DNA from 3 places in the Candidatus Pantoea symbiotica genome. Region 3 is predicted to be linked to each of the others. Evidence: predicted binding sites of a transcription regulator. Region 3 holds the regulator's gene; each other region holds the start of a gene.
The links. Region 3 encodes CRP, which controls carbon source genes, mostly activating them, when cyclic AMP is high. Its sites were predicted from a motif close to ATGTGANNNNNNTCACAT; they were not measured.
Positions count from the first base shown of each region.

Region 1: a site for CRP is predicted at 6,250-6,267, ahead of deoC (deoxyribose-phosphate aldolase). Genes of this name have one in related genera too.
Region 2: a site for CRP is predicted at 2,700-2,717, ahead of ACXIZX_RS01165 (YjcB family protein). Genes of this name have one in related genera too.

Region 1 is NZ_JBSZHR010000002.1:3,277,590-3,287,475, forward strand. It holds gene mrdA (penicillin-binding protein 2) at 1-1,701, opposite strand, end outside; gene deoD (purine-nucleoside phosphorylase) at 1,890-2,603, opposite strand; gene deoB (phosphopentomutase) at 2,637-3,860, opposite strand; gene deoA (thymidine phosphorylase) at 3,955-5,277, opposite strand; gene deoC (deoxyribose-phosphate aldolase) at 5,340-6,119, opposite strand; gene ACXIZX_RS15720 (TatD family hydrolase) at 6,411-7,190, opposite strand; gene ACXIZX_RS15725 (patatin-like phospholipase family protein) at 7,187-8,239, opposite strand; gene ACXIZX_RS15730 (DUF1328 domain-containing protein) at 8,419-8,580, opposite strand; gene osmY (molecular chaperone OsmY) at 8,674-9,288, opposite strand; gene prfC (peptide chain release factor 3) at 9,550-9,886, opposite strand, start outside.
Region 2 is NZ_JBSZHR010000002.1:106,503-116,388, forward strand. It holds gene ACXIZX_RS01155 (oligosaccharide flippase family protein) at 35-1,291, shown strand; gene ACXIZX_RS01160 (ATP-grasp fold amidoligase family protein) at 1,300-2,250, shown strand; gene ACXIZX_RS01165 (YjcB family protein) at 2,307-2,588, opposite strand; gene soxS (superoxide response transcriptional regulator SoxS) at 2,843-3,274, opposite strand; gene soxR (redox-sensitive transcriptional activator SoxR) at 3,373-3,849, shown strand; gene ACXIZX_RS01180 (glutathione S-transferase family protein) at 3,893-4,558, shown strand; gene ACXIZX_RS01185 (NCS2 family permease) at 4,817-6,166, shown strand; gene ACXIZX_RS01190 (Na+/H+ antiporter) at 6,306-7,955, shown strand; gene ACXIZX_RS01195 (LysR family transcriptional regulator) at 8,025-8,927, opposite strand; gene ACXIZX_RS01200 (CidA/LrgA family protein) at 9,032-9,454, shown strand; gene ACXIZX_RS01205 (LrgB family protein) at 9,447-9,886, shown strand, end outside.
Region 3 is NZ_JBSZHR010000002.1:3,640,750-3,650,635, forward strand. It holds gene ACXIZX_RS17620 (YheU family protein) at 1-193, shown strand, start outside; gene ACXIZX_RS17625 (phosphoribulokinase) at 255-1,124, shown strand; gene ACXIZX_RS17630 (OsmC family protein) at 1,176-1,580, opposite strand; gene crp (cAMP-activated global transcriptional regulator CRP) at 1,885-2,517, shown strand; gene ACXIZX_RS17640 (YccS/YhfK family putative transporter) at 2,576-4,654, shown strand; gene argD (bifunctional acetylornithine/succinyldiaminopimelate transaminase) at 4,651-5,871, opposite strand; gene ACXIZX_RS17650 (aminodeoxychorismate synthase component II) at 5,959-6,534, opposite strand; gene ACXIZX_RS17655 (putative adenosine monophosphate-protein transferase Fic) at 6,576-7,169, opposite strand; gene ACXIZX_RS17660 (YhfG family protein) at 7,159-7,329, opposite strand; gene ppiA (peptidylprolyl isomerase A) at 7,428-8,000, opposite strand; gene tsgA (MFS transporter TsgA) at 8,263-9,441, shown strand; gene ACXIZX_RS17675 (cytosine deaminase) at 9,475-9,886, opposite strand, start outside.

The DNA.
Region 1 (9,886 bases), 360 kb from region 3:
ATCACGCAGGCGCATTGGCGTCATTTTGGCGTTATAGATCTGATTCTTTTTCAGGCTGAATACCTGCGAAGTACCCGATTTCGCCGCAATGCCGTACGGCGCGGTGTGGAAGTATTTGTAGCCGGTGCCGTTTGGCGCATTCGCCATGCCGAACATGGCGTGGCGCACCAGCGACCAGTACGGCGATTTGGCATCGCCAATCTGCGGCTGCGGTAATTTTGCCTGATACGGCTGCACCACCGTGCCGCGCTGCGATTTCTCCAGCAGATGCGGATTAATGACGCGGCCATTATTCAGCAGCGCCACCAGCGCTTTCACCATCTGAATCGGTGTCGCCACCCAATAACCTTGCCCAATCCCAACCGAAACGGTATCGCCCTGATACCACATCTTTTTGTGCACTTTTTGCTTCCATTCACGGCTTGGCAATAATCCGGCGTACTCTTCGTTGAGATCGATGCCGGTGGATTTGCCGTAACCAAACTGGCTCAACATGGTGTGGATGCGATCGATGCCCATCATGAACGCCACCTGATAGAAGAAGCTATCCGCTGACTCTTCAATGGCTTTCGTCACGTCCAGCATGCCGTGACCGGTTTTTTTCCAGTCGCGATATTTACGATCGGTGCCCGGCAGCGTCCAGGTGGGCGCGCCAAATATCGTGAAACTCGGCGTGATAACTTTGGTCAGCAGCGCCGACATCGCCATATAAGGTTTTACTGTGGACGCCGGCGGATACAAGCCTTGGGTGACGCGGTTGATCAGCGGCAGGTCTTTATCCTGCAGCAGGGTTTTATAGGCTTTGTAGCTGATGCCTTTGACGAACGGGTTGGGATCGTAGCTCGGCGCGGAAACCATCGCCAGCACGCTGCCGTCGTGCGGATCTTCAATCAGCGCCGCCGCACGTTGCCCGGCCAGTTGGCTCTCGACATACTGCTGCAAATGCAGATCGAGCGTCAGCGTGATGTTCTGACCGGCCACCGGCGGCACTTCTTTAAGTACGCGCACGATGCGGCCGTGGTTATCCACTTCCACTTCCTGATAGCCGGTTTTGCCGTGCAGCAGCGATTCGTAATAGCCTTCAATGCCTTGCTTACCGATGTTGTGGTCCGCCGCGTAGTTCTCGCCAACGCCTTCTGCATTCAGGCGTTTGTAGTCGTTATCGTTGATTTTAGAAACGTAGCCGAGCACGTGCGCCAGGTCGGCACCGTAAGGATATTCGCGGTCCTGATAGGTATCGACGGTAACGCCGGTAAAGCGGAATTGATTGACGGCGAAACGCGCCACTTCTTCGTCAGTCAGTTCCGCTTTCAGTTCAACCGGTTTGTAGCGGCTGTTCTGTTTGAGCTCGTGCTCGAAGGTTTCAATCTCTTCCGGTGTGAGATCGACAATCGGTGTCAGCTCCTTCAGCGTCTCCTGCATGTTGTCGATTTTGTACGGCGTGATGTGAATGTCGTACCAGCTAACGTTGCGCACCAGCGGAATACCGTTGCGATCAAAGATCAGCCCGCGCGTGGGCGCGATGGGGATCATTTTGATGTCGTTCTCGTTGGAACGCGTCTGGTAATAGCTATGCTGATCGACCTGCAGGCGATACAGGTTGATGCCTAAAATGGTAAAGCAGATGACAACCAGGGCAAAAGCGACAATCGCACGGCGGGCAAACAGCTTTTCTTCTGCTTCGAAATTACGGAAATTCATCAGGTGGGCTTAGTCTCTTTGTTATCACGCTAATGATAAGCAGAGATTGCTTTAGAGCCAGCACGAAGATGCACAAGCCTGGGTAAAAGTGTGTCAGATGTTTACGGGGGGAAGCCAGGTCGCCATTAATGGCGCCCCTACGACGAATGTAGGGTCGGCATTTATGCCGACCTGGTTTAACGCAGTGATTAATCGCCCAGCAGCACTGACTCCAGCGCGATCTTAATCATATCGTTGAAGGTGGTCTGACGCTCAGCCGCGGTGGTCTGCTCGTGGGTGCGGATGTGATCCGACACAGTACAGATGGTCAGCGCTTTGGCACCAAACTCTGCTGCCACGCCGTAAATACCCGCCGCTTCCATTTCCACGCCGAGAATGCCGTACTTCTCCATCACGTCGAACATCTGCGGATCTGGCGTATAGAACAGATCGGCCGAGAAGATGTTACCCACGCGCGCATCAACGCCCAGCGCTTTGGCGGCGTCAACCGCGTTACGCACCATGTCGAAGTCCGCAATCGCGGCGAAGTCGTGATCCTTGAAGCGCATGCGGTTCACTTTGGAATCGGTGCAGGCACCCATACCAATTACCACGTCGCGCAGTTTCACGTCTGCGCGCACCGCGCCGCAAGAACCGACACGGATGATCTTCTTCACGCCGAAATCGGTGATCAGCTCTTTGGTGTAGATCGAGCAGGATGGAATGCCCATGCCGTGACCCATCACCGAAATTTTGCGGCCTTTATAAGTCCCGGTGTAACCCAGCATGCCGCGCACGTTGTTCACTTCCACCACATCTTCAAGGAAGGTTTCAGCGATGTGCTTAGCGCGCAGCGGATCGCCCGGCATCAGTACGACGTCCGCGAAATCACCCATTTCTGCATTAATATGAGGCGTTGCCATGGTTATTTTCCTTATTAAATTTGGGGCGCTGTTTTACAGCATGCTCTTGCCGTAGTCCATGCTGGACAGGCCGAAATATTTTGCGATGGTCTGGCCGATATCTGCGAAGGTATCGCGGTATCCCAGCGATCCTGGCTTCACATTCGGGCCGTAGATCAGAATTGGGATGTGCTCACGCGTGTGTTCAGTACCTTTCCAGCTTGGATCGCAGCCGTGATCGGCGGTGAGGATCAGAATGTCCCCCTCTTTCACCAACTCCATCAGCTCTGGCAAGCGACGATCGAAGAACTCCAACCCGCCCGCATAACCGGCGATATCGCGACGATGTCCCCACGTTGAGTCAAAATCAACGAAGTTAGTGAACACAATCGAGGTATCTGGCGCTTTCTTCATCTGCTCGATGGTGGCGTTGAACAGCGCGTCTAAGCCGGTGGCTTTAACTTTCTGCGTGATGCCCTGCTCAGCATAAATGTCGGCGATTTTACCCACCGAAATCACTTCACCGCCCTTCTCATCGACCAGTTTTTTCAGCATGGTCGGCGCTGGCGGTTCCACTGCCAGATCGTGACGGTTGCCGGTGCGCTCGAAGTTGCCCGCTTTGTCGCCGACGAACGGACGCGCAATCACGCGGCCGATGTTGTAGCCGCCATTGGTCAGCTCTTCACGGGCGATTTCGCACAGCTCGTACAGGCGATCGAGGCCAAAGGTCTCTTCGTGGCAGGCAATCTGGAACACCGAATCCGCCGAGGTGTAGAAAATCGGCTTGCCGGATTTCATGTGCTCTTCGCCGAGCTGGTCGAGGATTACCGTGCCCGATGAGTGACAATTACCGAGATATCCCGGCAAATCGGCACGTTTCACCAGAACATCCAGCAGCTCCTGCGGGAAGCTATTCTCTTTGTCGCTGAAGTAGCCCCAATCAAACAGCACCGGCACGCCGGCGATTTCCCAGTGGCCCGACGGCGTATCTTTACCGGACGACAATTCGCTGGCGTAAGCGTACGCACCGATGATTTCCGCGTTGGGATCGAGGCCTGGCGGGAAACGACCGGTGGAGAGCTCAGCCGCTTTGCCGAGGCCCAGTTTGGTCAGGTTAGGTAAGTGCAGCGGGCCTTCACGACCTTCATTGGCGCGGCCTTCGAAACAGGCTTCGGCGATATGGCCGAGCGTGTCCGATCCTTCATCACCGAATTTATCGGCGTCTTTACTGGAGCCGATCCCGAAGGAGTCGAGAACCATAATAAAAGCACGTTTCATGCAAGTCTCCTGCGCAATGCGCGATGACAAGTCAAAAAAAAGCGATCAGATCAGTATACCCGAACGGCCGCTGCCTGGCACGAAGAAGCGCCAGTTATTCGCTGATGCGACGATAAACCACCGGCGTGATCGCTGGCGCAGTATCGCTCAGCGTGATAGCCGCTTTAACGGCGGCAGCGGCCTGTTGCCACTGCGCTTCCGACGCGGCGTGGATAATCGCCAGCGGACGCTGCGCGTCGATCTGCGTACCGAGCGTGGTCATGTCGCTCAGGCCCACGCTGTAATCAATGCTGTCGCTGGCACGCTGACGGCCTCCACCGAGCGCAACCACCGCCATGCCAAGCGCACGCGTATCCATTGCGCTGACAATGCCAGCACCATCGGCGTACACCGCTTTGCTCAGCGTTGGCGCTGGCAAATAGCTGTCCATGCGCTCGATGAAATCGACCGGACCATTTTGCGCCGCCACCATGCGGGCAAATACGTCAGCGGCTTTGCCGTTATCCAGCACCTGCTGCAGTTTTTTGCGTGCATCGGCGTCGTTTTCAGCCAGTTTGCCGGAGATCAACATTTCCGAGCACAGCGCCATTGTCACTTCCAGTAGACGCGGATTGCGCGCTTCGCCGGTCAGGAACTGCACCGCTTCACGCACTTCGAGCGCGTTACCCGCAGTAGAAGCCAGCACCTGATTCATGTCGGTGAGAAGAGCAGTAGTTTTGCAGCCTGCGCCGTTCGCCACGCCAACAATCGCCTGCGCCAGATTTTCTGAGGCTTCGAAGGTCGGCATAAAGGCGCCGGAACCCACTTTGACATCCATCACCAGCGCATCCAATCCTTCTGCCAGCTTTTTGGCGAGGATCGACGCGGTGATCAGCGGAATGGAATCCACGGTGGCGGTGATATCACGCGTGGCGTAGAAACGTTTGTCGGCCGGTGCCAGCGAGTTGGTCTGGCCAATAATCGCGATGCCGACGTCTTTAATAATCTGGCGGAAACGATCGTCGCTCGGGAAGATATCGAAGCCCGGAATCGCTTCCAGTTTATCCAGCGTGCCGCCGGTGTGGCCAAGGCCGCGCCCGGAGATCATCGGCACATAACCGCCGCATGCTGCCACCATCGGGCCGAGCATCAGCGAAGTGACATCGCCAACGCCGCCGGTGGAGTGCTTATCAACAATCGGGCCGTTGAGATTGAGCGATTTCCAGTTCAGCACCGTGCCGGAGTCGCGCATCGCCATGGTCAACGCCACGCGCTCGTCGAGCGTCATATCATGGAAATAGATGGTCATCGCCAGCGCGGCAATTTGACCTTCTGAAACGCTGTTGTCGCGCACGCCGTTGATAAAGAAGCGGATCTCCGCTTCACTCAGCGCCTGGCCGTCGCGTTTTTTACGAATAATTTCTTGTGGCAGGAACACGGTTGCCTCCCCGGAATAGAGAGGTCGCCATAAATGGCGACCCTACGAACATCGATATGAACTTAATAACCCGCTTTGCTGGTCGCGGTTTCGTGGCCCAGCGTATTCAGCAGGCTTGCCAGCAGGCTGGAAGCGCCAAAGCGGAAATGACGCGCATCCGCCCAGCCTTCACCCAGCAGGTCGTCCGCCAGCTTCAGATACAGTGCCGCGTCTTCCGCAGTGCGCACGCCGCCGGCCGGTTTGAAACCAACTTGCTGCTTCACGCCTTTATCGCGGATCACTTGCATCATGATCGCTGCCACTTCTGGCGTCGCGTTGACCGGCACTTTACCGGTTGAGGTTTTGATGAAGTCTGCGCCCGCATCAATAGCGATTTCCGATGCAGCACGAATCAGCGCTTCGTCTTTCAACTCGCCGCTTTCGATGATCACTTTCAGCAGCACGTTTGCCTGTGCGCAGGCTTCTTTACAGGCTTTCACCAGCTCGAAACCGATGTCACGGTTGCCAGCAATCAGCGCACGATACGGGAACACCACGTCCACTTCGTCAGCGCCGTAGGCGATGGCCGCGCGGGTTTCAGCCAGCGCGATCTCAAGGTCATCGTTGCCGTGCGGGAAGTTGGTGACGGTGGCGATGCGGATTTCCGGCGTGCCCTGCTCGCGCAGCGCTTTACGTGCTGCCGGGATGAAACGCGGATAGATGCAGATGGCAGCGGTATTACCGGCTGGGGATTTCGCCTGACGGCACAGCGCGATCACTTTCTCGTCGGTGTCATCTTCGTTCAGGGTGGTTAAATCCATCAGTTGCAATGCGCGCTGTGCTGCTGCTTTCAGGTCGGTCATGATGCTCTCCAAAATTCAGATCGGCGGGCACAACCCACCGGGGAATGTGACAATTCTAACAACTACCGTGACGATGAATTGCGCTTCATGTCACACGAAAAAGAAAACCTGTCATTTAAATACAGTTATTTAGTGATGTGAATCACAAATAACCACCAGTCAGGCCGAAATGCGCCGCGATGGCCGTTGTTATTATTATCACAAAAATGGGCGCAAAAGTGTACTCTCAGCTTTATCAATGTAGCTAATCAGGCGTAAGGCAGCGTAAATGCAGAATCTGTCGGGGGAGAATCAGGCAGGCAAGGCGAACAGCTGCTGGCTGTTATGCCACAGCGCGTCGGCAATCACTTCGGGGGATTCACTGCGTAACTGGCACAACACGTCAAACACATTGCGCGCCCGCTCCGGACGATTGGGCTGGCCCTGAAAACCTTGCAGCGGCATATCGGGCGCGTCGGTTTCCAGTAATAACGCACTAAGCGGCAGGCTGGCGATGGTGTTGCGGGTTTTACTGGCGCGTTCATAGGTGATGGTGCCGCCCACGCCAATCGCATAGCCGAGTTGAATAAAGCGCTCCGCCTGCTGCTGGCTGCCAGCAAAGCCATGTACCACGCCACGGCGCGGCAGATCGTGACGACGTAAGTGCAGCGCCAGCTGATCGTGGGTGCGACGCGAGTGCAGGATCACTGGCAGATCGTATTGCTTCGCCAGCTTGAGTTGCTTATCGAGCAGCCGCGTCTGTTTGGCGAATTGCGCATCGTCCATATAGAGATCGAGACCGATCTCGCCGATAGCCACCCGCTTGCTATCCGGCTTTTTCAACCAGCGCTCTAACTCATCAAGATGTGCATCTTCCTGATGCTCAGCAATGTTGATTGGATGCAGGCCCAGCGCGGCATACAGCGCCGGATGCTGCTGCGCCAGTTGCGTCACCCGCGCGAAACGGCTGGCATCCACGCTCGGTACAATGATGCGTTCCACGCCCGCCTGCGCAGCGCGCGCAATGCTGGCGTCTGCATCATCAACGAACGGCGGGAAATCGAAGTGGCAGTGCGTATCGATAAACTTCATGCCAGCGAGCCTTTATCATAATCCGCATCGTTTTCCGCCAGCGCGGGCGTAATCAGTGGGCGGTTGTCGGGTGAATTCGCCACAGCGGCGGGCGGCGTGACCGTGGTTGAACGTACCAACGGCTCGGCATCACTCAGCCATTGACCGAGCGTGGCGAGGAAATAGCGCCCGCTGCGGCGGCCTAAATGGTAATCCTGATTCAGCGATGACAAGCGGCTGCCGAGCGCCATGCTCGCCAGCGGTTTAGGCGGACAGATTTCGATGATGCGCAGGTTATCCGGCGGTTGCTCAATGAACTGCTGAATCTCGCGATAGCTCTCTTCATGCTGATGCAGGATGTTGATCATCGGCTGCAAGGCGCTGTCAGACAAAAAGCGCTCCATGCGTTTGAACCACTTCGGCGTGTATGACACCTGCGACGGCACGGTGCGGATCACTACGATGGTATCCGCGCCGCGGCGTGCGGCTTCGCGCACCGGGATTGCATCGCTGATGCCGCCATCCAGATAGCTCACGCCGTCCATCTGCACGCCGCTGCGGTAAAAACCGGGAATCGCGCTGGACGCTTTCAGGATGTCATGCCAGTTGGAGCTAATCGGATTGAAGTACTCAGCGCGGTAATCGTCGCTGCGGCAGGCGCACATATAGAATTCGCTGCCTTTGGCAAACAGCCCTTCGGCGGTATTGAGCGCCAGCGGAAATTCCTGTTTGGTGATGTCGATCAGCCAATCGAGATCGATAAGATGCCCGCCGCGCACGAATCGTAGCGGATCGAAGAATAATTTGCTGGTGGTGTAACGCGAGATCACGCGTCGCGCGTAGCCAGACTGGCCACAGACAAACGCCGACAAGTTTTGCGCCCCGGCCGAGGTGCCGAGTAACAGTTGAAAGGGATTGAAGCCTGCGCGTTGAAACTCATCCAGCACGCCTGCGGTAAAGATGCCGCGCTGACCGCCGCCTTCGCACACCAAGGCGATTTTACTGGATTTGAAAGGGGTTAAAGCTAGCGGTTCAAGTGAACCTAACGTCAACGGAATACGTGTTCCCAATGGATGTCCCTCAGTGTTGCTTGCTCTGAGGGAGTCGCCGAAGCAGCATCCCGGAGAACCAGTCATTGTCGTTCCCTGACCAATTGCTTCTGCAATCGTTGCGGCTTCATAGTATGCCGCAAATGACCGGTCTCCGCTTTAGGTGACTCGCGGGTTAGCGTCTATTGAGACGCAAGTAGTCAGGGTCGTTTGCGCCCGGTAAACAGGCTCACGAGGAACAGAATAATACCGACAATGAAGACAATTTTAGCTGCCCATGCTGCCGTACCCGCCAGACCGCCGAAACCTAATGCTGCAGCAATCAGAGCGATGACCAGAAAGATAATACCCCAACGAAACATAAGCCTCTCCTTTACCATTGTGAAAATCGAACTGCTTATTTACACCTTTGTTTTTATTACGAAACGGCACCAGCAGGTGCCGAGTCGCTCGCGTTAAGATTTCACCTTCAGGTCATTCTTCACGCTTTTCACGCCTTCAATGGCTTTGGCGATTTTCTCAGCACGATCGGACTGTGCCTGGTTCGCCACTTCCCCTGATAACTGCACCACGCCGTCGGTGGTTTCCACCTTAACGTTGCGTGATGGCACGATGTCATCTGCTAACAGCTTAGCTTTAATTTCGCTGGTGGTTGCGGTATCGCCCGCATAACCTTTCAGAGAAGCATTTTTGCTGTCTTTAACGTGTAGTTTGTCGCTGACGGATTTCACACCTTCGACTTTCTGCACCAGCGCGACGGCTTTTTCAGCCTGATCCTGAGAAGCTACAAAGCCGCTCAGTGTCACCACGCCATCATGCGTTTTGACGGAGATATCCGTGCTTTTAATCGCTTCATTATCCACCAGCGCCGCTTTGGCTTTAGCAGTGATGCCGCTGTCATCCATATAACCATCGACTTTTTTCATAGAGCTATCGATCTTCGCACCCGCGCTGTCGGAGGTTTGCTGTGCTTTCTGCGACAGTGATTCATCTGCAAACACCGCACCGCTCAGCAGAGCAGAACCGGCCAGGGCAGCAATCAGGGTTTTGGCAATCTTAGTCTTATTCATCGATATCATCCTTCTATCAGTTAACTCATCCGTTATCGCGGATGCGCCAGCAACGAACGGCGTTGCTGAGTTACTGGACGTAATGAAACCCGAAAGGTCTCTTTTCTCGTCCGACAGGATAATAGTAGTAGGGATTACAGCTTTTGCTGGCTCTTGTGGTTGATATATCGCCAAAAAGAGAAAAAAACAGCGGAATTAGGAGGAGTCTGTAACAAATAAAACAGGGCCAGTGAAAATCACAGGCCCTGCTGGCAACGCCGATTAGTGCTCGCGCGTTTTGCGGAATCGCACGTCAGGATAGCGTTCCTGGGTGATGTTGAGGTTTACCATGGTCGGCGCGATATACGTGAGGTTATCACCGCCATCGAGCGCCAGGTTCACTTCGTTTTTACGCTGGAAATCGTCGAATTTTTTCGCGTCATCACACTCAACCCAGCGAGCGGTTGAGACGTTAATGGCTTCGTAAATCGCCTCAACGTTGTATTCGCTTTTCAGGCGCGCAACGACTACTTCGAACTGCAGCACACCAACCGCGCCCACAATCAGATCGTTGTTATGCACCGGACGGAACACCTGCACCGCGCCCTCTTCCGACAGC
Region 2 (9,886 bases), 3.5 Mb from region 3:
AGTTGTTGTAGTTCGTAATACTAAGGATCAGTCAATGAAATTGAGCGTAATGTCTAATGCCGCCTGGATGATGTCTGAAAAGATCGTCTCCGTGTTCGGCGTCATATTTGTGACCTCCTACGTGGCAAAATCCTTTGGTCCAACCATCTTTGGCCAAATGGCGTTTTCGACCTCGCTATTTTCCATGGTGCAGACCGTGGCGATTTTCGGTACGGAAACCATCCTGTTTAAACGTATCAGTAAGAGTGCGCCAAAAGGGCTGCGCCTGATGACCGTAGCGCGCAACATGCGCATGGTTTTGCTGTTGCTGACATCGCTGCCCGTCTTGATTTGGGTCTGGTACAACATGCAGGAAAACTTCCTCGCTTTTGCACTGGCCTCGTTTATCTCTTCGGTTTTCGTGACGCAGGACACCTTCAGTGTCTACAACAATGCGCGCTTAGCGTCGCGACTGAATACCATCGCCAACTCTGTCGGTTTGCTGCTGGGCTTCAGCTTAAGTTTTGCCATTGCCTGGCTGCACCTCAATCCGCTGTGGCTGACCGTATCGATTGTCGCCGTCACGCTGGTGCCGTATGTCATTAAGCGTTTTAACTTTTACCGCGAAAATCAGGACGTGGCGCCGCCGCAGGATAAGCGCAACACCTATCTGCGCTATTTGCTGTACGCCGGATTACCGCTGGCCATCTCCAGCATCTTTATCTCGGTGCAGGTGAAAGCGGCACAGATGTTCCTGGCGGGCATCGCCTCGGCGCGCGATCTCGGGCTGTTCGCCGCCGCCAATACCATTTCGGCTTCCTGGATTTTCATCCCGGTCGCCATCATCACTTCCTGCTTTTCGGAAATCTTCCGCGAGCGTGGAGAAGCCGCCATCAAGCTGACAGCACGGCTTAATGGTTATGTCATGGGTGTTTCATTGTTGTTGTTAGCGGTGATCGCGATGTACGGCGAAAAAATCATCATCGCTTTATATGGTCACGAGTACACACAGTCAGGAAGTCTCATTACGTTGTTGTCGTTAGCGACCTGCTTTTCGGCGATGGGGACCGTAGCGTATCGCTACATGGTCAAAGAAGGCGGGTTTAATTATCTGTTGAAGAAAATTGTTTGCCTGATGGTGATCAGCTTGCCGCTGTCGTGGTGGCTGATCCAGGGCTACGGCATCATGGGTGCCGCATGGAGCGTTTTCATCTCAGAATTGCTGTCTCTTACCGTAATGAATTACTTCTTCAAAAACGGCGTCATCCAAAAAATCCAGGTTTCCTCACTCAACTACAAAACCTACAAATGAGGTCAGATATGCTCAAGTTGAAAGATGAACTCAGAAGAAGCGTGCAGTACTTCATCAAGAAGATGCCCTGGGCATACCAGGATCGTATCTACTATTTTCATAAGTTCCGCAAACTGCCCAATTTGCGTGAGCCGAAAGTGTTTAACGAGAAGGTGCTGTACCGCAAATTCATCCATGGCGATTATCAGATGTATGGTCGTCTATCGGACAAGTATTCGGTGCGCGAATATATCGCCGAGAAAGTGGGCAGCGAATACCTGATCCCGCTGGTGTACGAGACCAGCGATCCAAGCTCTTTGCACACGCTGCCGAGCTGGAAAAATACCGTCATCAAGCCGAATCACGCCTCTAACATGGTGGAGATTCTGCTGGAAGAGCCGGATGCGCTGAAGAAGCAGCAGATTATTAGCGACTGCCATCGCTGGCTGAAGACCGATTTCGCCAACGAAGCGCGTGAGATTCACTATCGCTACATCAAGCCACGCATTCTGGTGGAGCAGTACATTGGCGATGGTAAATCGGCGCCGATTGATTACAAGTTCCACATGTTCAACAAGCGCGACGGCAGCTTTGAGTATGTGTTGCAGGTGATCTACAACCGCTGCAATCCGCTGTTGTCGATGAACTTTTACGTCAACAACCTCAACGAGGCGTATCACAAAATTCGTGATACCGGCCTGGACGTGACGCCACAAATGGCCTCGTTGCAGCACGCGTTGGCGTTGAGTAAAAAGCTGGCGAGTGATTTCGATTATGTGCGCGTGGATTGGTACATTGATAAAGAGCAGATCTACTTCGGCGAGTTGACCTTTACGCCAGGCGCGGGTTTGGTGACCGGTCTGGATCGCGGGCTCAATCAGATGATGGGTGATATGTGGATTCAGGATCGTCGCGGTACGAAGATACCGGGCATCACGGTGACGGAAGTGACCATTCCGGCCGTATTGAAGAAAATTTAAGTATCACACAGCAAAATAAAAAACCCCGCTTCGGCGGGGTTTTTTATTGGCAGCGATTAAGGCATTGGCCAATCGGTTGGCGTCTGGCTCATCACTTCAATAAAGGCGTTTTTGGAGATTTCCATAAAGTTATGCAGATTCTCCATGCTCAGCGTGATACCGAGCAGGCCAGTGACAAACCAGCAGGACATACCCACGCCAATGCCACCGCACAGCAGCGCCATCACGTGATGACTGTTCTGACGCAGTCGAATTTTCATGGTGCTGGCGAAGAACATCATTACCGCACTCAGGAGTTCCCAGCGCATAACAATCAGACTGGTGGTTAAGGTGGCCATCTGCAAAAACCTCTTAGAATCAGTGATATCCCCGACATTCAATCGACATCACTGGCGGCGAAGAAGGAAGGTCAGGGAAGTCCTTCAGGCCGTCTTACTGAATACAGGAAAGTGTGACTTGGCTCACATTATATCACTCGATTTTAAATTTTGAACAAAATTTATACCTGGTATGGTAGAAAGATTTTTATCGAACTGGAGGGAAAAGCAGGCAGGAAAAGCGAGGTGCGCCCGCAAGGGGCGCGCAGAAAAGGTTAGCTAACCGGGCAGCACTCGCCGGTTGTACGCTGGGCAAAACTGGTCATGTTGTTGTCTGCACAGTCAAAACTGAGCAAGCGCGGACGCTGAATCATCGCCTGACGACGCATAGTGTGACGATAAGCGGTTGGCGTTTGCGAGAACTGACGGCGGAACACGCGCGAAAAGGTCTGCTGCGAGTCATAACCGTATTGCATCGCGATATCGAACACCGGACGCTGAGTTTGACGCAGCGCTTCAGCGGCCAGCGTCAGACGACGTTCGCGAATATAGCCACCCAGCGTTTGTTTCGTGACGGCACGGAACATACGCTGCAGGTGCCATTTTGAGTAACCTGATTTTGCCGCGACTTCATCAATAGACAGCGCTTTATCCAGATTCTGATCGATCCAGTTGGACAGCGAATGAATGATTTCCTGTTGCATCATAGCCTCATCCTTCTGATGTTTTTTGCCTGGTGAGAAATTCGAAGTTTTGCTGGGGTGCGAGTATAATTCCTCAAGTTAACTTGAGGTAAAGGCCCTAAATGAAAAAAGAACGCAATTACCCGAAGCCGGTTTTAACGCCGGGCGAAGTGGCGAAGCGCAGCGGCGTGGCGGTGTCGGCGCTGCACTTCTATGAGACCAAAGGATTGATTTTCAGCTCGCGCAACGGCGGCAATCAACGCCGCTACAGCCGTGACGTGCTGCGTCGCGTGGCCATCATCAAAATTGCGCAACGTATCGGTATTCCGCTGGCGACGGTGAGCGACAGCCTGACGCATGTGCCGGCCAATAAGCGCATGTCGACGCATGAGTGGGACGCGCTGACGCAACACTGGCGCGAGGAGCTGGATAAACGCATCGAAACCCTGACGCGCTTGCGTAACGATCTGGATGGCTGCATTGGCTGCGGCTGTTTATCGATGCGCGATTGTCCGCTACGCAATCCGGGTGACCGCCTGGGCGAGCAAGGTTCGGGCGCGGTGCTACTCGATCCGGAACAAGACGAGCAAAAACGCTGATCGACTATACTTGGCGGAACACTTTTACCGGCAAGGAAACCGTATGATCACCGTTCACCATCTGGAAAACTCCCGCTCGCATCGCGTGTTATGGCTACTGGAAGAGCTCGCGGTGCCTTACCAAATCAAACGCTATCAACGTGAAAACACTCTGCTGGCCCCCGATTCCTTAAAGAAAGTGCATCCGCTAGGGAAATCACCGGTGATTACCGACGGCAATCGCGTGATTGCCGAGTCAGGCGCGATTCTCGAATACCTGCAACTCAAATACGACAGCGAGCATCAGCTGGCGTTGAGTCATGAAGATGAACAGATTCAGGCGCGTTACTGGCTGCATTACGCGGAAGGATCGCTGATGCCGCTGCTGGTAATGAAGCTGGTGTTTGCGCAGTTTGGCAAAAAGCCGGTGCCGTGGCTGCTGCGTCCGGCTGGCATCGCACTGAGTAAAGGGATTCAGAAAGCCTGGCTTAATAAGCAGCTGGCTTTGCACGGCAGCGTGATTGAAGAGCATCTCACGCAGCATCCATTTTTTGCCGGTTCACGTTTTAGCATCGCCGATGTGCAGATGAGCTTCCCGCTGCTGGCGCTGCAGTTGCGGGGTTCACTGCGCGATACGCCCGCCACCGCCCGCTGGCTGGAAACCATGCAGCAGCGCGCTGCCTGGCAACGTGCGATCCAGCAGGGTGGCGCGATTGAGTTGAGCCGCTAAGTTCAGCCAGGTCGCCATGAATGGCGACCCTACGGGACGGATGCCTGAATTTATCCTGTCATGCCCGCGATTAGTAGTTGAAAACCCCATGGCAAACGCCAGATAATCGTTTGCCTTTTTTCCGCGTCCCCTTTTACGGCCTGGAATACGCGGCGACGTAAACGTTTGCCTGGATTTTCATCATAAAAATCCGCCATCAGGGAACAGCAAACGTGCGCCGCGCGGCGACTCACATCACAAAAATATTGAGGAAGAATTATGTCTGGCGAATCGCGCCCGGCCAGTGGAAAACTGGACGCCTGGTTCAATATCTCTGCACGCGGCAGCAGCGTGCGTCAGGAAGTATTGGCGGGTCTGACAACGTTTCTGGCGATGGTGTATTCCGTCATCGTGGTGCCCGGCATGCTGGGCAAAGCGGGCTTCTCGCCAACGGCGGTGTTCGTCGCCACCTGTTTAGTCGCCAGTTTTGGCTCGATTATCATGGGCTTGTGGGCCAACCTGCCAATGGCGATTGGTTGCGCCATCTCACTGACCGCGTTCACCGCTTTCAGCCTGGTGCTTGGCCAGCACATTAGCGTGCCGGTGGCGCTTGGCGCAGTGTTCCTGATGGGCTTACTGTTCACGCTGATTTCGGTCACCGGCATCCGCGCATGGATTCTGCGTAACTTGCCGATGGGCGTGGCGCACGGAACCGGTGTCGGTATCGGCTTGTTCCTGCTACTGATCGCCGCGGACGGTATTGGTTTGGTGGTGAAAAACCCGGCTGCGGGCTTGCCGGTGGCGCTGGGTCAGTTCGCGTCATTTCCGGTGATCATGTCGCTGGTCGGCCTGGCAGCGATTTTCGGTCTGGAAAAACGCCGCGTGCCGGGCGGCATTCTGCTGACCATCATCACCATCTCGATTCTTGGCCTGATTTTCGATCCGGCGGTGACCTATCAAGGTCTGTTCGCTATGCCGAGCCTGAAGGATGCCAACGGGCAATCGGCGATGTTTAGCCTTGATATCATGGGCGCGCTGCAACCTGTGGTGCTGCCGAGCGTGCTGGCGCTGGTGATGACCGCCGTCTTTGATGCCACCGGCACCATTCGCGCGGTAGCGGGGCAGGCGAATCTGCTGGACAAAGAGGGGCAGATCATCAACGGCGGTCGTGCGCTGACCACCGATTCCGTCAGCAGCCTGTTCGCTGGTCTGGTCGGCGCTTCGCCGGCTGCGGTCTACATCGAATCGGCGGCAGGAACGGCGGCGGGCGGGAAAACCGGTCTGACGGCGATTGTGGTGGGTTTGCTGTTCCTGGTGATTCTGTTTATGTCACCGCTGGCCTATCTGGTTCCCGCTTACGCGACGGCACCAGCATTGATGTACGTTGGCCTGCTGATGCTGAGCAACGTGGCAAAAATCGACTTCAACGACTTCGTTGATGCGATGTCCGGCTTGCTGACCGCAGTGTTCATCGTGCTGACCTGCAACATCGTCACTGGCATCATGCTCGGCTTCGCTTCACTGGTGATTGGTCGTTTGTTTGCTGGCGAGTGGCGCAAGCTGAACGTTGGCACCGTGGTGATTGCTGTCGCGCTGGTGGCGTTCTATGCCGGTGGCTGGGCCATCTGACTTTAAAGCGAATAAATTTCGAGATTATTCTCTTTCTGCCCCACGCCGCACATCGGGTTGCCCCGCTGTGCGGCGTTTTGTTTTACACTTTCCCACGCAACAACATCGCTTTAATGAAATTGATTCGCCTAAGGAAAGCATGGAAATCTTCTTTACTATTCTCATCATGACGCTGGTGGTTTCACTCTCCAGCGTGGCGGCACGTATTCTGCCGTTTCAAATTCCCCTGCCGCTGGTACAAATTGCCGCCGGTGCACTGCTCGCATTTCCAGTCTTCGGCCTGCATGTCGATTTTGATCCGGAGCTGTTCCTTGTGCTGTTCATTCCACCGCTGCTGTTCGCGGATGGCTGGAAAACGCCGATTAACGAGTTCCTGCATCACGGTCGCGAAATCATGGGGCTGGCGCTGGTTCTGGTGCTGATCACCGTGGTCGGGATTGGCTACCTGATTTACTGGCTGGTGCCGGGGATTCCGCTGATTCCCGCCTTTGCGCTGGCGGCGGTGCTGTCGCCAACCGATGCCGTGGCGCTGTCCGGCATTGTCGGTGAAGGGCGCATCCCGAAAAAAATCATGTCGATTGTGCAGGGCGAAGCCCTGATGAACGATGCATCGGGTCTGGTATCGCTGAAGTTTGCCGTCGCGGTGGCGATGGGCACCATGGTGTTCACGTGGGGCGGCGCCAGCGTCGAGTTTCTCAAAGTGGCGGTCGGCGGTTTGGTTGCTGGTGTGGCGATATGCTGGCTGTATGGCCGCTCACTGCGTCTGCTGAGCCGCTGGAGCGGTGATGACCCGGCAACACAAACCGTGCTGCTGCTGCTGTTACCGTTCGCCTCGTACCTGATTGCGGAACACCTTGGCGTGTCGGGCATCCTCGCCGCCGTCGCCGCCGGTATGACCATCACGCGTTCTGGCATTATCCGCCAGGCACCGCTGGCGATGCGTCTGCGTGCGAACAGCGTGTGGCAGATGCTGGAGTTCGTGTTCAACGGCATGGTGTTCCTGATGCTCGGCCTGCAACTGCCCGACATCCTTTCCACCTCGATTGCGCAGGCCAACGCCGATCCTAACGTCGAACTGTGGATGCTGTTTACCGACGTTCTGTTGGTGTATGCCGCGCTGATGGTGGTGCGTTTCGGTTGGTTGTGGATCATGAAGCGCACCAGCATGCGCTTGCTGAAGAAGAAGCCGCTGGAGTTTACCAACTACTCGCTGCGTGAGCTGCTGATTGCCTCTTTTGCCGGGGTTCGCGGCGCCATCACGCTGGCTGGTGTGCTGTCGATTCCGCTGTTCCTCAGCAACGGCGATCCGTTCCCAGCGCGCTATGAATTGGTGTTCATCGCCACCGGCGTGATTTTAGTGTCGCTGCTGGTTGGTGTGGTGATCTTGCCGATTCTGCTGCGTGACGTTGAGAGCATCGATAAGGTCGGCCATCGTCGTGAGATTCAGTTTGCGCGTGCTGCGATGGCGGGCGTGGCGATTGAGAGCCTGCATAAAATGGAGCAGCGCCTCGAAACCGACACCGAAGAGAACATCGATCCTGAACTGCTGAAAGAGGTCAGCCTGCGCGTGATTGGTAATCTGCGTCGCCGCGCGGAGGGCAAAAACGATATCGAACAGGCGCAATTTGCCGAAAACCTCGAACGTCGCTTCCGCCTCAATGCGCTGCGTGCCGAGCGTGCCGAGGTTTATCATCTGCGCGCCACGCAGGAGATCTCCAACGAGACGATGCAGAAACTGCTGCACGATCTCGATCTGCTGGAAGCGCTGCTGATAGAGAAAGAGGAATAGCAGCCAGTCACACAAACGTAAGGTCGCCATTCATGGCGGCCTATCTACATAAATGCGCTGCGGCCGTTTTCACACCGACAGCCGCGGCGCACTATCCGGCCAGTGTTCACGACAACACTCAATCCACGCTTCGGCGCTACGCGACAGATAACTGCCTTCCCGCCAAATCAGCCCTAAGCTCCACTGCAACTCCGATTCCAGCGGCAGCCACAGCAGCGATTGTTTATCCAGCCGCTGACAAATGGGCTCCGGCAGAATCGCCAATCCCATGCCCGCCTGCACCATCGCGGCGAGAAAATCCCACTGCGCGCTGCGCAACGCAATAGTCGGCGTCAGGTTCTGGCGTTGGAATGCTTTGCGAATCTGGCGATTCAGCGCGAACTCTTCATTGAGGATCAGTAGCGGATGTTCGGCTAACTCCGCCAAAGCCACTTTACGGTGATTGCGCCATTGTTCAGTGCGCGGCAGCAGAACGCACAGCGGATGGTGCATCAACTCCAGCGTGTTGAGCGGCAGTTCTGACTCAATCGGCAGCGCGGTGAGGGCGATATCGAGCGCGCCACTCAGCACCGCTTGCTGCGCCGTTAATCCACCGAACTCGGAGATTTTCAGCTGTACGCCCGGATAACGGCGGCGAAAGGCTGAGATCGATCCGGCCATCTGCATGCCGACCATCGGCGGAATCCCCAGCCGCAGCTCGCCGGTTTTCAGCTGGTTGATATCACCCAACTGCGCCTCAAGCTGATGAAACTCCTGCAAAATCACCAATCCGCGCTGGTAAACCGCCTGGCCGCTATCAGTAAGATGCAGTTTGCGACCTTCACGCAGCAGCAAGGTGCAGCCGAGCTCCTCTTCCAGCTGGCGCAACATTTTGCTGATGGTCGGCTGCGTCACGAACAGCTTCTCAGCCGCACGGGTGAAGCTTTGCTGTCGCACCACTTCAGTGAAGTAGCGCAAGGCACGTACGTCCATAAACATTCCTTTTGGGCATAGTTTGAATGATTTTAATTCATTTCTTTCACAGTTTGCGGCGGATTTATACTGGGCACCTCAATTCTTCCTCAGGGTTCAAGGCAATGATGGCATTAAGTCCGCGCAGAACGGATCTCCTGCAACGTACATTTGTTCCGCTGCAGCTGGTGCTGTATGTCGGTTTGTTTATTTTCAGCGACAGACTGGTGAGCTGGCTGCATTTGCCGCTGCCGGCCAATGTGGTTGGCATGGTGCTGCTGCTGGTGTTAATCATGACGCGCATCGTGCCGCTGCGCTGGGTGAAAGCCGGTGCTAACTGGCTGCTGGCGGAAATGCTGCTGTTCTTTATTCCAGCGGTGGTGGCGGTAGTGAATTACAGCGATTTGCTGCGCAGTGAAGGCTGGCGCATTTGCGTGGTGATTGGCGTCAGTACCTTGCTGGTACTGGCGTCGACTTCACTGGTGGTCGATCGTTTATATCGCTTCGAACTGGCGCGCGCCGCCCGCAAGCAGGCCCATCATGAATGATCTGCTGATTAGCCTGCTGTGTCTGGCGTTTACACTGCTGGTCTATTACCTCAATAAGATTCTCTATCGTCGCTGGCGCACGCTACTGTTGATGCCGCTGGTCTTGACGCCGTTGGTGCTGGTGGCGCTGCTGCTGCTCACTCATGTCAGCTGGAAAAATTACATCGCCGAAAGTCACTGGCTGATTTGGTTGCTCGGTCCGGCAACGCTGGCGTTTGCCGTGCCGGTGTATGAGAACCTCGAAATCATCAAGCGTCACTGGCTGTCGCTCAGCGTGGGCGTGCTGACGGCCACGCTGGTGGCGGTATGCAGTTCGGTGTGGCTGGCGCGCTTGCTGACGCTGCCGGAAACCATCCAGCGCAGCCTGGCGGTACGCTCGATCACCACGCCGTTTGCGCTGGCAGCCGCGCAGCCAATTGGTGGCCAGCCGGA
Region 3 (9,886 bases):
AGCGGAGACGCTGGAAAACCTGATTGAAACCTTCGTGTTACGCGAAGGCACCGATTACGGCGAGCAGGAACGCAGTTTGCTGCAAAAAGTCGCCGATGTGCGCCGCCAGCTGGAGCGCGGCGACGTAGTGCTGGTGTGGTCGGAACTGCATGAATCGATCAATATTATGCCGAAGGGTGAATTTCGCGGCTAATGCACCCAGCGGCAATTCGTGGTAACAATGCTCATCGCCGGACCTCACAGGGAGCTCTGTTATGTCAGCCAGGCATCCAATCATTGCCGTCACCGGTTCCAGCGGCGCCGGAACCACCACCACCAGCCTCGCCTTCCGCAAGATTTTCCAGCAGCTGAACCTGCATGCGGCGGAACTCGAGGGCGACAGTTTCCATCGCTTCACGCGTCCGGAAATGGACATGGCGATCCGCAAAGCGCGCGATCTCGGTCGCCACATCAGCTACTTCGGCCCGGAAGCCAACGACTTCGGCCTGCTGGAGCAGACGTTTAAACATTACGGCCAAACCGGCCTCGGCGAATCACGTAAATATCTGCACACCTACGATGAAGCGGTGCCGTGGAATCAGGTGCCGGGCACTTTCACGCCGTGGCAGCCGCTGCCGGAAAACACCGATGTGCTGTTTTATGAAGGCTTGCACGGCGGCGTGGTCACGCAGCAGCAAAATGTGGCGGAGCATGTCGATCTGCTGGTTGGCGTGGTGCCGATTGTTAACCTTGAGTGGATTCAGAAGTTGGTGCGTGACACCGGCGAGCGCGGCCATTCACGCGAAGCGGTGATGGATTCGGTGGTACGTTCGATGGAGGATTACATTAACTTCATCACGCCGCAGTTCTCGCGCACCCACATTAACTTCCAGCGCGTGCCGACCGTTGATACCTCAAACCCGTTTGCCGCCCGCGAAATTCCCTCGCTCGACGAAAGCTTCGTGGTGATTCATTTTCGCGGTCTGGAAGGCATCGCGTTCCCCTATCTACTGGCGATGATTCAGGGATCGTTTATTTCCCACATCAATACGCTGGTGGTGCCGGGCGGCAAAATGGGATTGGCGATGGAGCTGATTATGCTGCCGCTGGTTCAGCGACTGATTGAAGGGAAGCGAATTGAGTAGGTTTGGTGCGGGCTGTGAAAAGGGAGGCATGAATGCCTCCCCTACGACCGATTACAACTCGACAACCTCATAGCTGTGGGTAATTTCCACGCCTTTACCCAACATGATCGCCACCGAGCAATATTTTTCCGCCGACAGGTCAACCGCGCGCGCAACCGCTTTATCGCTCAACGCTTTGCCGCTGACAATAAAATGCAGGTTGATGGTGGTAAAAATGCGTGGCGCCTCTTCACGGCGTTCTGAGGTGAGTTTCACTTCGCAATCGGCCACATCGCTGCGCCCTTTTTGCAGGATCGACACCACATCAATGGCGCTACAGCCGCCTGCGGCCATCAGCACCATCTCCATTGGACTTGGCGCTTTATCACCGGAATTACCGTCCATTAATACCTGATGGCCAGATGAGGATTCTCCGAGAAAGGTAAGACCTTCCACCCATTTCACTCGTGCCTGCATTATTCTCTCTCCTGAAGCGGCGGTTTTGCCGCCAGAGTACGCTTTCACCTGACAAACAGCAATCCAGAGTAATCCCCCTTCTGCTGAAGCGAGACAACACAAGACAGCTCGCAAAAGCTGTGCTACAAACAGTGCTGAAAATATTTTCGTCATCACAGACGAAGGCCGGAAGAATCAAAAGCGTAGCTTAAGAGTCCACCCGGAATAATTTTTCCTTTACTGGAAACGCTCGACGATTAAACCGCCTGACAGGGAAAAATGCCCCCTGTATTTTGGGCACGATTACAACAGAGGATAATAGCGAATGGTTCTCGGCAAACCGCAAACAGACCCTACACTCGAATGGTTCCTGTCCCATTGCCATATTCACAAATATCCATCCAAAAGCACGCTCATCCATCAGGGTGAGAAAGCGGAAACGCTGTACTACATCGTAAAAGGTTCCGTAGCGGTACTGATTAAAGATGAAGAAGGCAAAGAGATGATTCTCTCCTACCTCAATCAGGGAGATTTCATCGGCGAACTCGGTCTTTTCGAAGAAGGCCAGGAACGTAGTGCCTGGGTACGTGCGAAGTCTGCCTGCGAAGTGGCTGAAATTTCATACAAAAAATTCCGTCAGCTGATTCAGGTAAACCCGGATATTTTAATGCGACTTTCGTCGCAAATGGCGCGTCGTCTGCAAGTCACATCTGAGAAAGTGGGCAACCTTGCCTTCCTCGATGTAACCGGACGCATCGCGCAAACGCTGCTAAATCTGGCCAAACAGCCAGATGCGATGACTCACCCAGACGGGATGCAAATCAAAATCACCCGCCAGGAGATTGGTCAGATCGTGGGCTGCTCACGCGAAACCGTGGGTCGTATCCTGAAAATGCTGGAAGATCAGAACCTGATCTCCGCACACGGTAAAACCATCGTCGTTTACGGCACCCGCTAATTTCTTCTCACCCACGGCGTGATGGCAACATCGCGCCGTTTCTATTTGCGATGAGCTGATGTGGCGTCGAATCATCTATCATCCCGAAGTTAACTATGCGCTGCGGCAAACGCTGGTGCTGTGCCTGCCTGTGGCTCTCGGCTGGCTGTTTGGCGATCTGCAAAAAGGTCTGCTGTTCTCATTAGTGCCGGCCTGCTGCAACATGGCGGGGCTGGATACGCCGCACAAACGCTTTTTCAAACGCCTGATTGTGGGTGGTTCGCTGTTTGCCACCGGCAGTTTCCTGATGCAAATCCTTACTGCTTACCAGATTCCGTTGCCGCTGATTTTGCTGGCGCTGCCGCTGCTGATTGGCGTGACCGGCGAAATCGGTCCGCTGCATGCGCGCTTGCTGCCCGCAACGCTCATCGCCGCTATCTTTACGCTCAGCTTAGTGGGACGCATGCCGATGTGGGTGCCGCCGTTGCTCTACATTGGCGGCACGCTGTGGTACGGCTTATTCAACTGGTTCTGGTTCTGGCTGTGGAAAGAGCAGCCGATGCGCGAATCGCTTAGCCTGCTGTTCCGCGAACTGGCGGATTATTGCGATGCCAAATACACCTTACTGACGCAGCTGACCGATCCGGAAAAAGCGCTGCCGCCGCTGCTGGCACGTCAGCAAAAGGCGGTCGATCTCATCACCACCTGTTACCAGCAAATGCATATGCTGTCGGCCAGCCGCGATAACAGCCACAAACGCCTGACGCGCGCTTTCCAGGTGGCGCTGGATTTACAGGAACACATCTCGGTGAGTTTGCATCAGCCGGAAGAGGTGCAGAAGCTGGTTGAAGAGAGCCACGCCGAAGCGGTGATTCGCTGGAACGCCAAAATCATCTCGGCGCGGCTGCGCGTGCTGGCGGATGCGATTCTCTACCATCAGCTGCCAGACCGTTTCCACATGGAGAAACAGCTCGGCGCGCTGGAGAAAATTGCGCGCCAGCATCCGGATAATCCGGTCGGTAACTTCTGCCTGTATCACTTCAGCCGCATCGCCCGCGTATTGCGCACGCAGAAGCCGCTCTACACGCGTGACCTGATGGCCGATCGCCAGCGCCGTTTGCCGCTGTTGCCGGCGCTGCGCAGTTATCTGTCATTCAAATCCACCGCGTTACGCACCGCGGCACGCTTCGCCGTAATGCTGATGTTTGGCAGCTCGCTGGCGCTGTTCTTTAACATCCCCAAACCTTACTGGATTCTGATGACCATCATGTTCGTCAGCCAGAACGGTTACAGCGCGACGCGCGTGCGCATCCAGCACCGTGCGCTGGGCACCTTTGCCGGTTTGCTGATCGCCGCCGCCTCATTACGGCTGGCGGTACCGGAATCGATCACGCTGCTGTTTATGCTGGGGATCACGCTGGCGAGTTATCTGATCACGCGGAAATATTACGGCTGGTCGATGATTGGCTTCACCGTCACGGCGGTGTATTCGCTGCAACTGCTGTCGCTCAACGGCGCACAGTTTCTGCTGCCGCGCATGATGGATACCTTGATGGGCTGTTTGATTGCCTTCGCCGGGATGATTTGGCTGTGGCCGCAGTGGCAAAGCGGACTGCTGCGCAAGAACGCGCACGATGCGCTGGAAGCCTATCAGGAAGCGCTGCGAATGCTGTTAGGCCCGGAACAATCGCCGGAGAAACTGGCTTATCAGCGCATGAAGGTTAATCAGGCGCACAACGCGCTGTTCAATTCATTGAACCAGGCATCGAGCGAGCCGGGCTTTAACCTGCAATATCTGAAAGATATGCGCATGTGGGTTACGCACAGTCAGTTCATCGTCGAGCATATTAACGCCATGACGATTCTGGCGCGTGAGCACACCATGTTGACGGCCAAGCTGGCGGAACGTTATCTGCAATCCTGTGAAATCGCGCTGCAGCGTTGTCAGCAGCGGCTGGCGTATGACGGACCGGGCAACGACAGCAATATTCTGGAAGCGCCGGAGAATCTGAATGAAGGGCCGGTGACGATTGTCGAACAGCATGTGAAGCGGATTTTGCAGCATCTCAGCGTGATGCACACCATCTCTTCGCTGGCGTGGAGCCAGCGACCGCATCATGGTCGCTGGCTCAAGGTGTTACGTCCGAAAGCGGATTAAGCAGCCAGCACCTTTTCAATCGCGCTGGCGAAACGCGTCATGCCTTCGGCGATATCGGTAGGTTCAATCACCAGCGAAGGTACAAAACGAATCACGTCGGTACCGGCGGTGAGAATCATCAATCCTTCTGCGGCGGAAGCATTAAGGATGTCACGCGCCTTGCTGGCGAACTGCGGCTTTAGCGCGGCACCAATCAGCAGACCTTTGCCACGAATTTCGCTGAAGATATCGAATTTACTGTCGATGGCTTGCAGCGCTTCAACAAACTGCTGACGACGCGCTTCCACACCTTCCAGCACTTCTGGCGTATTGATGATATCCAGCGCAGTTTCAGCGATGGCACAGGCCAGCGGATTGCCGCCGTAAGTGGTGCCGTGAACGCCCGGCGCCATCACCGAGGCAATTTCGTTGGTGGTCAACATCGCGCTCACCGGGAAACCGCCGCCCAGCGCTTTCGCGCTGGTAATAATATCGGGCTTGATACCGTAATGCTCATACGCAAACAGTTTGCCGCTACGTCCCATGCCGCTCTGCACTTCATCCAGCACCAGCAGCGCATTGTGTTCATCGCACAGCGCGCGCAGACCTTGCATAAATTCTGGCGTGGCCGGCATCACGCCGCCTTCGCCCTGAATCGGCTCGACCACGATGGCGCAGGTGTGATCATCAATCACCGCTTTCACCGCATCGAGATCGTTGAACGGCACATGCACGATATCCGCCGGTTTTGGACCGAAGCCATCGGAGTATTTCGGCTGGCCGCCAACCGACACGGTGAACAGCGTGCGGCCGTGGAAGGCGTTATGGAAGGCGATGATTTTGCTTTTGAACGGGCTGTGTTTTTTGCAGGCATAATAACGCGCCAGCTTGAATGCTGCTTCGTTGGCTTCCGCGCCGGAGTTACCGAAAAACACCCGATCGGCAAAGGTCGCGGCAATCAATTTACTCGCCAGACGCAGCGCCGGTTCGTTGGTGAACACGTTGCTGGTGTGCCACAAGGTTTCGCCCTGCGCTTTCAGCGTTTCTACCAGCGCCGGATGACAATGGCCCAATGCAGTCACCGCGATACCGCCAGAGAAATCGATATACTCTTTGCCCTGCTGATCCCACACTCGGCTGCCTTTACCTTTTACCGGCACAAACTGCGCAGGTGCATAAACAGGCAAAATAACGTTATCGAACGTTTCCCGGGTTACCGCTAGTTTTTCCGCTGCCATTGACGACCTCATCGGGTTATTTGTTGAGCTGATGTGAAAATATAATCACAAAATATGCATAAAAAATCACACGAAGGCAAACATAAGTTACGCGTTGAGGAAATTAGCCAGCAGCTGATGCCCTTGCTCACTGAGGATGCTTTCCGGATGGAACTGCACGCCTTCCAACGACAAAGTGCGATGGCGGAAACCCATGATCTCATCCGGCTGGCCGTCGCGCAGGGTCCACGCGGTGACTTCAAACTCAGCAGGCAGCGTATCGCGCGCCACAATCAATGAGTGATAGCGCGTCACGGTAAGCGGATTATTCAGATCGCGAAACACACCTTGATTAGTGTGCTGGATCAGCGAGGTTTTGCCATGCATCACCTGCCGCGCGCGCACCACTTGCGCACCGTAAGCTTGCGCAATCGCCTGATGCCCAAGGCAAACGCCGAGGATCGGCACGCGTCCGGCGAAATGGCGAATCGCCGCGAGCGAGATGCCAGACTGATCCGGCGTACACGGGCCCGGCGAAATTACCAGATGCGTCAGCGGCAGCGCTGCCATCTCATCCAGCGTAATGGCGTCATTGCGCACCACGCGCACCTCCGCGCCCAGTTCGCAAAAGTACTGGTAGAGATTCCAGGTAAAGGAGTCGTAGTTATCGATTAGCAGCAGCATAGCGCCCTCAGGCCAGTAAAAGCGGCGCTATTCTACCCATTTTAGTTCGCCGGGCTCACCACTTTCGCAAACTGCGCGGTAAGCGGCGCCAGATCGCCCGCAACGCCAGCCGAAATTGCGGCGCGCCATTTATCGCGTTCGAGCGTTTCCCACGCAAGCTGATAACCGGCATGCAGCGCGAGCTGCTCAAAGAAGATGCGCTGTGCGCGGCCATTGCCGGCGCGGAACGGGTGCAGTACGAAGATCTCACAGTAGTAATGCGCGATACGCGCCACGAAAACTTCCTGCTCAAGGTCAGCCAGGCCGCGCTCTTCCTCCAGCGCCTGCATCAGCGTGTTGCCCTCTTTCTCAATGTACTCGCAATGACAATACGGCGTTTCATCGCGCCAGATGTCGATGGTGCGCAATTCTCCCGCCCAGCTGTAGAGATCCTGAAACAGCGTGCGATGAATGTGGCAGAGACGTGGCAAACCGATGCTGCGCTGGCCGAGTTCTAACGTCGCCAGGCGCGCGGTGCTGAACGCCAGTTCCGCTTTGCGCAGCTGGGCTTCATCATGAATATCGAGACGATTCTTCAGCACGCTGTCGTTGTGCCACAGATAGGGATCGCGTACCGCTAAGCTGTTATCCGCCATATTGCCTCCTCAGTGACGCCAGGCGTTCTTCGGCGTGTTCGGCCTCGATGAGCGGCTCACTGGACGTGTAACCGGCCAGTCGGCAGCTGGCTTGATAGCTCGCAGCACGGCGCTGCTGCCACAAGGTGGCTTTCTGTTTCTCGGTGAGTTTGCTGGTCATAGCGCCTCCGGCAAGCAGTGAGCCCTAAGTATAAGCAGCAATTTTTTGCTTTGCCGGAGTGCAAATGACGCGCCAGTGGAAAATGGCGCGTTTAAGAATTAAGGCAGGACTTTGGCGGAGAGGATAACAATCGGTTTTGACGGCACATTTTGGTACGGACCGACATCTTTAGTCGGGACCTGCGCAATCTTGTCGATTACATCCTGGCCTTTCACAACTTTACCAAACACCGCATACCCGAAATCACGCTGACCGTGATCGAGGAAGGCGTTATCGGCTACGTTGAGGAAGAACTGGCTGGTGGCGCTATCTTTATCTGCGGTACGCGCCATCGAAATGGTGCCGCGCAGATTACGCAAGCCGTTGTCGGCTTCGTTTTTGATCGGCGCTACCGTTTGCTTCTGCTGCATATCGGTAGTGAAACCGCCGCCCTGAATCATAAAACCAGGGATCACGCGGTGGAAAATGGTGTTGTTGTAGAAACCATTGTTGACGTAATCAACGAAGTTTTTCACCGAAACCGGGGCTTTCTGGTTGTTCAGTTCGAGTTCAATATTGCCCGCAGAAGTGGTGAGCAGCACATGTGGATCTCCTTTTGCGGCAAGCGCGGCAGAAGATACAGAAGAGAGCGCTAACAGGGCAACCGCCGCTGTCAAAGTACGTTTAAGCATGAAAGATTCCTTACCATGGAGAGCTAGCTCAAAAACGAGATTGATTGTAAAGAGCATGTGATCCAAGAGCCAGCGTTTTACCGATATTTACGCGGATGTTGCTATTGTCATACTTTTGCCGCCACGCAATCATTTGCGTGACGAAAATCACACTCTCAATGAAATATTTCCGCCTTGTTACACTCGTTGTTTATTAAGATCACAGCAACACTTACAATTCATGACACTTTTTGCCAATCTCGGCGCTTAACAGGTTCAGAACATGACAAACCGTAATCGCATTGGCCTTACCTGGATTAGCTATTTCTCCTATGCGCTCACCGGCGCACTGGTGATCGTTACCGGTATGGTGCTGGACAATATCGCGCAGTATTTCCAGCGCCCTATTTCAGAAATGAGCAACACCTTCACATTCCTTAATGCGGGCATTTTAGTGTCGGTGTTCCTGAACGCCTGGCTGATGGTAATTGTGCCGTTGAAGCGTCAGCTGATCTTTGGCTTTGTGCTGATGATCCTCGCCGTTGCGGGTCTGATGACAAGCCACGATCTCACCGTCTTCTCACTGTGCATGTTCATCCTCGGCGTGGTGAGCGGCATCACCATGTCGATTGGTACCTTCCTGATCACCCATCTGTACGATGGTCGTCAGCGCGGCGCACGTCTGCTGTTTACCGATTCATTCTTCAGCATGGCGGGCACCATCTTCCCGATCATCGCCGGTATTCTTCTGGCACGCGCGCTGCCGTGGTATTGGGTATACGCCTGCATCGGCATCATTTATGTGGCGATCTTTGTACTGACGCTATTCATCGAGTTCCCGGTGCTGAAAAGCGAAGCCGCTAAGCCAGGCGTTGAGAAAGAGAAATGGGGCATCGGCGTGCTGTTCCTGTCGATTGCGGCGCTGTGCTACATCCTCGGTCAGCTCGGCTTTATTTCATGGGTGCCGGAATACGCCACCAAATCGATGGGCATGGATATCGCTGCTGCCGGCCAACTGGTGGGTAACTTCTGGACCGCATACATGGTCGGCATGTGGGTGTTCAGCTTCGTGCTGCGCTTCTTCGATCTGCAGCGCATCCTGATGGTGCTGGCCGCGCTGGCAACCGGTTTGATGTACTGGTTTGTCACCTCTAAAGACGCCAGCATGCTGCACTGGATCATCATGACGCTGGGCTTCAGCTCAAGCGCGATTTACACCACCATCATCACGCTGGGATCGCTGCAAACCAAGGTCTCTTCACCGAAGCTGGTGAACTTCATCCTGACCTGCGGTACCGTCGGCACCATGCTGACGTTCGTGGTGACCGGCCCAATCGTGGCACAAGGTGGCGCACATGCCGCGCTCTCTACCGCTAACGGTTTGTACGCCGTGGTGTTTGTGATGTGTGTTCTGCTCGGCTTTGTGACCAAACATCGCCAGCACGGCCACGTAACGCACTAAGTTTGACGGGCGGACTTCGGTCCGCCCTGCTCTTCAGCGTTTAAAGGTTACCGCTTCTTTTTCCGCTAAATAGATCTCGCTGCTGGCGGGCTGCGTGGCAGCAACCAACACACCTTTACGCACTGAATAACGCACTGGCACCTGACGCCGCACCGCATCAAATCCACTCTCCGCCGGCAGAATAATCAAACTGGCATCATTACCCGCCTCAATACCGTAATTCGTCAGCTGCATGGTTTTGGCGCTGTTCGCGGTAATCAGCTGCAAGCCATTATCAATCTGCTCGTAGCCCATCAACTGGCAAACATGCAATCCCATATGCAGCACCTGCAGCATGCTGGCGGTGCCGAGCGGATACCAGGGATCGAACACATCATCGTGGCCAAAGCAGACGTTGATATTCGCTTCCAGCAGCTCTTTCACTCGCGTGATGCCGCGACGTTTC